Regions from separate parts of the Peribacillus sp. NPDC058075 genome, predicted to be linked through region 1. Evidence: riboswitches for the same ligand, from Rfam matches in the RefSeq annotation. Region 1 holds a riboswitch; the other holds the start of a gene.
The links. Region 1 has a riboswitch for glycine ahead of gcvT (glycine cleavage system aminomethyltransferase GcvT). Riboswitches for the same ligand answer to the same signal wherever they lie in the genome.
Positions count from the first base shown of each region.

Region 1 (5,100 bases):
CATGGCAGGTCAAAATTAATCAAGTGATGGCAAAACTGAAGGTTTATCCCTTCCCCGCCAGCTTCTGTTGCAATTAATACCTGTATATTCTTTTGGAATAATTCTCGCATCCAGTCTTTCTTTCCGCGCTTAAAACCGCCTCGGAAAGGAACTGAAGAAATTCCATTCTGCTGCAGGTACCATTGTAGATAAAGCTGCGTCGCCCGGTATTCGGTAAAGATAATGACTTTATCATCAATTTTCTTGATCAGTTCCAAAGCTTTTTCAGCCTTGGAGTTCTGAACCGTTTCATTCACTTTAGAAAATAAGTCATCAAGTTTTGCCAAAAAGTCAGGGGAAGGCTGATCATATTTAGCTTTCATATTCTTTAATGTATAAAAGACCGCCTCTCTGCTGCTGCATGCTTCCCTTTGGAGAGTGAGAGCCGAAAAGGCATTTCCTTTAGAACCATCCGAAATAGGTTTGAATTTGGAAACGGCATCGTACAATGCTTGTTCCGTTGGAGAAAATTCAATGGTGATGGTCTCCACATGCCGTTTTGTCCATTCGATACCAGTATCGGCCCGCCGGTTTCGAATCATGACAGTGTTGACAAGTTCCTTTAGGTGTTCATCTTCAATGATGTTCCGGCCCTTCCCTTTATACTTTTCCGAAAAAAGTGAGGCATTTCCCAAGTGGCCCGGTTTCAATAACGAAACGAGGTGGAAAATTTCCTCGACTTTATTTTGAATCGGAGTGGCTGTCAGGAGTAAACAAAATTTCTTTTTCAGATTTTGAACGAATTCATAATTCTTCGTCTTATTATTTTTAAGTTTATGAGCTTCATCAATAATGATGAAGTCGTATTCCTGCTTGAAAATGATATCTCGATGTGGAGCGCGTTTCGCTGTATCAATGGATGAAATGACCACATCACAGGAGTCCCAAACATAACTTTTTCTCTGAACGACTGCCGGTATATGAAACTTTGTATTCAATTCAAAAGCCCATTGTGTGACAAGGGAAGCCGGAACAAGGATCAAAACTTTTTTTACAAGGCCCCTAATCATATACTCTTTTAGTATCAATCCAGCTTCAATTGTTTTTCCGAGCCCTACCTCATCAGCTAAAATGGCCTTTCCATTCATTTTTTCCACCACTTGCTTGGCTGCTTCCAATTGATGCGGAAGCGGGGTTAACTGCGGAAGGTGCTTGGGCGCCTGTAAACCTTCAAAATCAGGGATGATAAGATTTTCCTCCATTTGAACCGCCAGCTTATAAAGCTCCCAATTTCCCCATGGACCGTCATTTTCCATCTTTTGCAGAAACTCGTCATTCCATTCAGAATTAAAGGATATATTGATTTTCATAGAAATAACTCCCTCTTAAATCATAATTTCCTTAATAAAAGGTCAAAACCCGAACATTTCGTATGTGAAGTAAGAAAAATATTTCTCTTCAAAAGATATTGCAGAGATAAGTTTCTTAGGGTAGGATATAAGTATATTTAGAAAATTCCAATTTTCAAATGCTTCAAAGAATCTTTGTACATCGATTTTACAGTTCGCGTTTTCTTAGTATGGGCTATAGGCTCTTAATTTATCCAAGATTACTGAAGGAGACCAATCAAACGGTTTCTGATGTTTCAGGAGAATTGGCAGAGAATGCATTCCATGATGCTCAGGGGTTTTACCGATGCTTGGTGGCTTATTCGCTTCCTTTCATTGGTAGACCATTTATATGCGGGTGAAGATAAGGGGAGAGACTACGGATGTAGCGCCGAAGGAGCAAACTTAGCAGTGAATCTCTCAGGCAAAAGAACTCTTATTGGACGCAACTCTGGAGAGCGCCGCCCGGATTGGGACGGCCACCAAAGGGGAAAACCTATTACATAGGTAAACTTTCAGGTTTCAGGACAGAGAAAAAGCTCAAACGGGCTTTCTCTGTCCTTTTTTGTGCTTTTTTCACATCATGAATCAGGATATATCTGATGCGTAATGACAAGAAGCTTTTTGATAATGAAGCCCATTAATTTTAAAAAATCTGAAGGGGGTCATTTTTTGACCAATTTAAAAAGAACACCACTATTTGAGGTTTATCGTGAATACGGAGGCAAAACGATTGATTTTGGCGGCTGGGAACTTCCTGTCCAATTTTCGGGTATAAAAGACGAACATGAAGCCGTACGAACAAAAGCGGGGTTATTCGATGTTTCCCATATGGGGGAAGTCGATGTTAAGGGTCCTGGAAGCCTTTCCTTTTTACAGAAGATGCTGACCAATGATATATCAAAGCTGCAACAGGGCGGTGCCCAATATACCGCCATGTGTTATGAAAACGGAGGCACGGTCGATGATCTTATCGTGTATAAAAGGGCCGAGGACGACTATCTGCTTGTGGTCAATGCAGCGAATACAGAAAAAGATTTCAATTGGCTGCAAGCTAATTTAACGGAAGATGTCCAAATTACGAATGTATCGAGTGACTATACACAGCTGGCACTTCAAGGACCATCTGCAGAAAAGATATTACAAAAATTATCGGGAAATACTGACTTAAGTGAAATTGGATTTTTCAAGTTCAAGGAAAATGTCCTGATCAACGGTATCTCCACGCTGGTATCCCGTACTGGATACACTGGTGAGGATGGCTTTGAGATATATAGTGACAGTGAAAATGGTCCTGCCCTTTGGAAGGCGATTATGGATGCCGGAAAGGAAGAGGGGGTTCAGCCGATTGGTTTAGGTGCTCGTGATACCCTGCGTTTTGAAGCGAAACTGCCGCTTTATGGACAGGAGCTTTCAGCGGACATCACCCCGATCGAAGCCGGGATTGGTTTTGCAGTAAAAGTGGATAAGGAAGTGGATTTTTTCGGGAAAGCCGTTCTTGCTAAGCAAAAGGAGAAAGGAGCTCCCCGCAAGCTTGTGGGAATCGAGATGATTGACCGTGGCATTCCACGTCATGGGTATAAGGTCTATAGCGGTGATAAAGTCATTGGCGAGGTCACGACCGGTACCCAATCACCAACGTTGAAGAAAAACGTGGGATTGGTACTTATCGATAAGGAATTTTCGGTGCTGGAAGCGGAAGTCGAAGTGGAAATCCGTTCCAAACGTTTGAAAGCCGTTATCATACAAACACCTTTTTATAAAAAACCACGTAAATAGAGAGGAATGGTCATTAGATGAAACATCGTTATTTACCCATGACAGAGCAAGATAAACAAGAAATGCTGGAAGCGATAGGGGTATCTTCTGTTCAAGAACTTTTCAATGATATCCCTGAAAGCGTTCGTTTTCAAGGAGAATACGATATCAAGCCTGCTAAATCGGAACCTGCATTAATGAAAGAATTATCAAGGCTTGCTGCCAAGAATGCGGACCTTAAAACCTATGCTTCCTTCCTTGGTGCGGGTGTCTATGACCATTACGCGCCGGTCATTGTCGATCATGTTTTATCCCGTTCTGAGTTTTATACGGCTTATACACCTTATCAGCCTGAAATTTCACAGGGGGAGCTTCAGGCGATCTTTGAATATCAAACGATGATATGTGAATTGACGGGCATGGATGTAGCTAACTCCTCCATGTATGACGGCGGGACGGCGCTAGCTGAAGCAGCCATGCTTGCTTCAGGCCAGACACGACGCAAGAAGATTCTCATTTCAGGAACCGTTCATCCTGAATCAAGAGAAGTCGTTAAGACATATGCGAAAGGGCAACGCGTGGAAGTGGTCGAAATTCCTTATAAAGACGGTGTGACGGACTTAGCTGCTTTAAGGGAATTGGCGAATGAGGAAGTTGCAGGAGTGATCGTGCAATATCCGAACTTTTTTGGCCGCATCGAGCCATTGAAAGAAATGGAAGAAATCATACATGGTGTCAAGTCGATGTTCATCGTTTCCAGTAATCCGCTTGCATTGGGAGCTTTGACATCCCCTGGTGCACTTGGTGCAGATATCGTAACGGGGGATGCTCAGCCATTCGGCATTCCAGCGGCATTCGGTGGACCTCATTGTGGATATTTTGCCGTTACTAATAAACTTGTTCGGAAAGTTCCGGGCCGCCTCGTCGGTCAAACAGTGGATGAAAATGGTAAAAGGGGATTCGTACTGACGCTTCAAGCCCGAGAACAGCACATTCGCCGTGACAAAGCCACTTCCAACATTTGCTCCAATCAAGCTTTGAATGCGTTGGCAGCTTCTGTTGCAATGACCGCGCTTGGGAAAAAGGGTGTCAAAGAAATGGCCGTGCAAAATATCCAAAAAGCTCATTATGCGAAAAAAGCAATTATGGCAAAAGGGGTGGAAGTGATATTCGATGGTCCTTCTTTCAATGAATTTGTCATTAAACTGCCTTCTTCGTTTTCAGAAATCAATAAAAACCTTTTTGAAAAAGGGATGATCGGCGGCTTTGATTTAGGGACGGTTTATCCTGAGCTGAAAGACCATATGCTGGTTGCGGTAACTGAACTTAGAACAAAAGAAGAAATTGATGCACTTGCGCAGGAATTGGGGGATCAACATGAATAATCAAGATCAATCACTCATTTTTGAAATCAGTACTTCCGGTCGAATCGGGTACAGTCTGCCAGAAATGGATGTTGCAACTATTCCGCTCGAAGAAATTCTTCCTGCCGACTACATCCGTGAAGAAGAGGCAGAGCTGCCTGAGGTGTCCGAACTGGATATCATGCGTCACTATACAGCACTCTCCAAACGGAATCATGGGGTGGATTCGGGTTTTTATCCGCTGGGTTCATGCACGATGAAATATAATCCGAAAATAAATGAAAACGTGGCGCGCTTCAACGGCTTTGCCCATATTCATCCATATCAAGATCCAGCTACCGTTCAGGGAGCATTGGGACTCTTATTTGATTTGCAGGAACACTTAACGGAAATCACCGGGATGGACCAAGTGACATTACAGCCTGCAGCAGGTGCACATGGTGAGTGGACAGGGTTAATGATGATTCGCGCTTTTCACGAAGCGAATGGCGATACAGAACGGACGAAAGTGATTGTACCCGATTCTGCACACGGTACGAATCCTGCCTCTGCCACTGTTGCCGGACTTGAAACGATTACAGTGAAATCCGATGAAAATGGATTAGTCGACC
Region 1 covers NZ_JBHVSL010000001.1:970,202-975,301, forward strand. The annotation lists gene ACFVS1_RS04935 (DEAD/DEAH box helicase) at 1-1,349, opposite strand, end outside; glycine riboswitch at 1,726-1,813, shown strand; glycine riboswitch at 1,817-1,900, shown strand; gene gcvT (glycine cleavage system aminomethyltransferase GcvT) at 2,040-3,146, shown strand; gene gcvPA (aminomethyl-transferring glycine dehydrogenase subunit GcvPA) at 3,164-4,510, shown strand; gene gcvPB (aminomethyl-transferring glycine dehydrogenase subunit GcvPB) at 4,503-5,100, shown strand, end outside.

Region 2 (5,100 bases), on a different contig from region 1:
TTGTTGGAGAACCAGCTCTCGTCAAAGGCTTTAGAAGCTGCTGCAGCCTATATGACGGCCCAACAAATTCACCTTGAGCGATAATTTGGTTTACTTCCTTTGACTTGAATTCGATTTCAGAAGTTAAACACTCTTCAACTTGAGGGGCCCAATCCTGCCAGGCTTCAAACACCGCTTCAAAATCTGTCCATCCCCATGTGACGGAGAAAATAGATACCCTTGATACTGGGTGTACCATGAAGGTAAGGGAAGTGATTATGCCAAAGTTTCCCCCTCCTCCCCCGCAGCATGCCCAAAATAAATCACTATTAATTTTCCTATTTGCTTTAATGAGTTTGGCGCCCCTCTTTCCGCATGCCCTTACCATTTCTATTTCAAGCAAATTGTCACAAGTAAGTCCAAAGCGTCTCGATAACATACCTATTCCACCGCCGAGCGTAAGGCCTACAAGACCAACACTGCTTTCGGTCCCAGCCGGAATCGTCGTGCCATACTTCCATAGCGTATTATATACTTGACCTAAATCAGCTCCGGCTTCGATTTTTGCAATCATTTTTTCACGGTTGACCTTGATATTGTACATTTCACTTATATCAATGATTAGACCGCCATTCACTAATGAAAAATTTTCATAACTATGCCTGCCGCTCCTAACCCGGAAAGGTGTATGATTTTCCCGGGCCCACTTCAATGAGTTCAACACATCATTGGAATTTTGACAAAACACAATGACCTTTGGGAATTTAGAAAAACTTAAGTTATTATTTATCCTGGCATGCTCATACTCAGCATCATTAGGTGTAACGACCCGCCCGGTAAGCTTTGCTCTTTCCAAAATATAACCCCTTCCTCGGGTAAAGATGATGTTACATCCTATGAAAAAAGCTGACAGGAAGACACATTCCATAAGTGTCCCCCTGCTGGCATCCCTAGTTACGGCGTCTAATTGGCTTTACTCGTGAGTTTCACTTGTTTACTCGTGTATTCCGCTGTTTTACTCTTGAATTCCGCTGTTTTACTCGAGTTTCGCAGCTTTACTCGTGAATTCCACTGTTTTACTCGAGTTTTGCAGCTTTACTCGTGAATTTCGCTGTTTTACTCGTGAATTCCACTGTTTTACTCGTGAATTCCACTGGTTTACTCGTGAATTCCGCTGATTTACTCGTGTATTCCGCTGATTTACTCGAGTTTCGCAGCTTTACTCGTGAATTCCACTGGTTTACTCGTGAATTCCGCTGTTTTACTCGTGAATTCCACCGTTTTACTCGTGAATTCCACCGTTTTACTCGTGAATTCCACCGTTTTACTCGTGAATTACGATGGTTTACTCGTGAATTCCACTGGTTTACTCGTGAATTCCGCTGTTTTACTCGAGTTTCGCAGCTTTACTCGTGAATTCCACTGTTTTACTCGTGAATTCCACTGTTTTACTCGTGAATTCCGCTGATTTACTCGTGAATTCCACCGTTTTACTCGTGGAATTCCAACAATTGATCCCCAAAGACAAAAAAGCCCTTCTCGAATTAAGAGAAGGGCTTTCTAATAGAGTTTCTTATCCCGAAATTTCATCATCGGATTTAACATCCAATGGTGTTCGTTTATCCATTTTCAGCATGTAATAACTTGCTACGACCAAGGCTAGGAAAACGATTCCGACAACCAAGGAAATTCTTGTACTAGGATTGATCCACATACCGACCAGCACCATCAGTAAAAAGGCTATTGTCGCATAGTTACTGAAAGGGGCCAACGGCATCTTGAACGGATGCTTCTCCATTTCAGCGGCATTCACCTTTCTGAATTTAAGCTCACTGATAAGTAAGACAAACCATGGAATCATCCCAGGTAATACACTCGCACTGTACACATAAAGGAATAATTGCGGCGGGGCAAGGAAATTCAGGATAACCCCGATGCCCAATCCTAAAAGTACAGCGATCGTACAATATGCCGGCACTCCATTTTTAGACACTTTAGCAAAGATTTTCGGAGCTTGGCCATTCAATGCCAGTGTGTACAGCATACGCCCTGCACTGAAAATCCCACTGTTGCATCCAGACATTGCCGCAGTGATTACGACAAAATTGATGATTCCTGCTGCTGCTGTGATACCTATTTTGGCAAAGGTTGAAACGAATGGACTTCCTAAGTCGTCCAGTTGATCCCAAGGGAAGACTGTCACGATGACGAATATGGCGCCAATGTAGAAAATTAATATGCGCCATATGATTGATCGGATCGCTTTTGTTACAGTCTTCGTTGGATCTTTCGCTTCTCCGGCTGTGATGCCGATAAGCTCAACGCCTTGATAGGATGCCACGACAAGGGAAAGCGCAAAGAAGAATCCTGTCCAGCCTCCCGTAAAAAAGCCGCCATTCGCCCAAAGATTCGATAATCCAATCGCATCCCCGCCATTCCCTATTCCAAAGAAGATAAGGCCTAGGCCGGCAACGATCATCAATACAATCGTTATGATTTTTATAAGCGCAAACCAGAATTCAAATTCCCCGAAGGATTTAACTGAAATGAGGTTGGCCGCCCCCAAGATGATCATGGCCACCACACCTGGTATCCAAGCCGGTAAATCCGGGAACCAATATTGCATATACAACCCAACCGCAATGATTTCGGACATTCCGACAATTACCCATTGGAACCAATTGCTCCAAGCAGTCATATAACCTGCCAAAGGATGTATATAGCTGCTCGCAAAGGTTGCAAAAGAACCTGTAGTCGGTTCTAAATAAAGCATCTCACCCATGGAACGCATGATGAAAAATATAAAAATACCTGCGATGGCATAAGCAAGCATTACAGAGGGCCCGGTCCATTTGATCGTGCTCGCAGATCCCATGAATAACCCGACACCGATGGTTCCGCCCAAAGCTATCATTTGAATGTGACGTGCTTCCAGCCCTCTCTTTAATTCCTTGTTCGACATGTTTAACTCCCCCAGATGCAATATCGGTAATGCTTTTCTATCCTTACCACGAACGACCCTCTATTAATTATTGCGGTTAGAAATGCTCTATTAAAAAAAATCAATAACACTTCAATTATGTTTTCTTATCTTATAATAGTAAATATTCTGTAAAAATACAATTGTATTTTTGAAATAAACAGTTACCAAATATATCTTGGCAATTTTCCTAATCTAAAAATATCTTTTTAAAAAAATGATGATCAATATTTCATAATAGTGATCATCCCAAAAAAAATTTTCAAGTACCTTAATAAAAATTAAGACCACTATAAAACTGCAGATATGGCCATTTTCACTTCAAAAAAACTTGTTGACCTACCGAAAAATAGATGATAGAATTCCAATATTATTTTATAAGCATAATGAATGATTCAGCAGTGGTAGATTATCACTGACGACATTTATTCACAACCGCATACAAGCAAGCAATGAATGCTATGGATGACACTATAGCAGGAGCAGCTTCTGGAGAGACTGTACAAGATGCAGCGCCGAAGGATTCACAATCTCAGGCAAAAGGACAGAAGAGTAACGAATGATAAAATTGTTATTCTGAACCCTTTAAGAGATTGGTATTATCCAATCTCTTTTTTTATTGTCCATTTGTGGTTGGACTAAAAACAACAGCTTTAAAACCAATGGGAAAGGCAAGCTGGACGAATAAATCACGTCCCTCTCTCCAAGACCATGCAGGTAAACTCATTCACTACCAAGACTATAAAAAAACGGGGGCGTAGGAATTGGCTAAACAAGAATTAAAAAGAGATTTAAAAAATAGACATGTACAACTGATTGCAATAGGAGGAACCATTGGAACCGGATTATTTTTAGGTTCCGGAAAAGCCATACAATTGGCAGGACCTTCTATTTTATTTTCCTATCTGATAATAGGGGTTGCCTTGTTTTTTGTAATGAGGGCACTAGGGGAATTGCTCTTATCCAATGCAGGGTATACATCATTCACAGAATTTGCGACCGAATATGTCGGTCCATGGGCCGGCTTCGTGACAGGTTGGACTTATTGGTTTTGTTGGATCATGACCGCAATGGCCGATATCATAGCTGTTGGCGTCTATATACAATATTGGTTTGATATCCCTCAATGGATGCCGGCTCTAATATGCCTAGTCATTCTATTAGGATTGAACCTATTGACCGTTAAGTTATTTGGTGAATTGGAATTCTGGTTTGCCATCATTAAAGTAATCACGATCATCGCCTTGATCATCGTGGGAATCATCCTTTTGATCATCGGCTTCAATACCAATACCGGAACGGTTTCCGTAACGAACCTATGGAATCATGGGGGCATGTTCCCCAATGGCATTTCCGGATTCCTATTATCATTACAGCTGGTCGTCTTCTCATTTGTCGGTGTCGAATTGGTCGGTGTTTCCGCAGCAGAAACGGCAAACCCGAGAAAGAACATTCCATCTGCCATCAATAAAATCCCTGTCCGGATTTTACTTTTCTATGTTGGTGCACTATTCGTCATCCTCTGCGTCAACCCATGGACACAACTGGATGCCACGAGCAGCCCATTTGTAGAGGTCTTTGCGTTAATCGGCATTCCTGTCGCTGCAGGGATCATCAACTTCGTCGTTTTGACATCCGCTGCTTCTGCATGCAACAGCGGTTTATTTTCAACGAGCCGAATACTTTATACATTAAGCAGGAATGGAGAAGCTCCTGCTAAACTGGAAAAATTAAACAAACAGTCTGTTCCGAGCAATGCCTTATTAACATCCACAATCGTTGTATCAATAGGGGCATTATTAAGCAAGCTGATACCGGAACAGGCATTTACCGTCGTGACGACCATCAGTGCCATCTGTTTCATATGGGTATGGAGCATTATCTTGATTTCCCATATCAAATATTCGAAAACAAGGCCTGACCTAAGAGCAAAATCGACTTTCAAGGCTCCTTTTACACCATTTGTCAATTACGCCATTTTAGGATTATTCCTGTTCATCCTTATTGTTATGCTATTCGCTGAAGCTACACGACTATCACTGCTCTTGACCCCATTCTGGTTCATACTATTGGTGATACTATATAACTATCGGAAAAAATATAGCTAAAGGAAATAAAGCCTTGAACTCACTATGAATTCA
Region 2 covers NZ_JBHVSL010000003.1:124,258-129,357, forward strand. The annotation lists gene ACFVS1_RS21380 (FAD-binding oxidoreductase) at 1-835, opposite strand, end outside; gene ACFVS1_RS21385 (hypothetical protein) at 1,081-1,395, shown strand; gene ACFVS1_RS21390 (amino acid permease) at 1,553-2,941, opposite strand; glycine riboswitch at 3,439-3,517, shown strand; gene ACFVS1_RS21395 (amino acid permease) at 3,724-5,067, shown strand.
Region 2: another riboswitch for glycine. It lies ahead of ACFVS1_RS21395 (amino acid permease); the one in region 1 lies ahead of gcvT (glycine cleavage system aminomethyltransferase GcvT).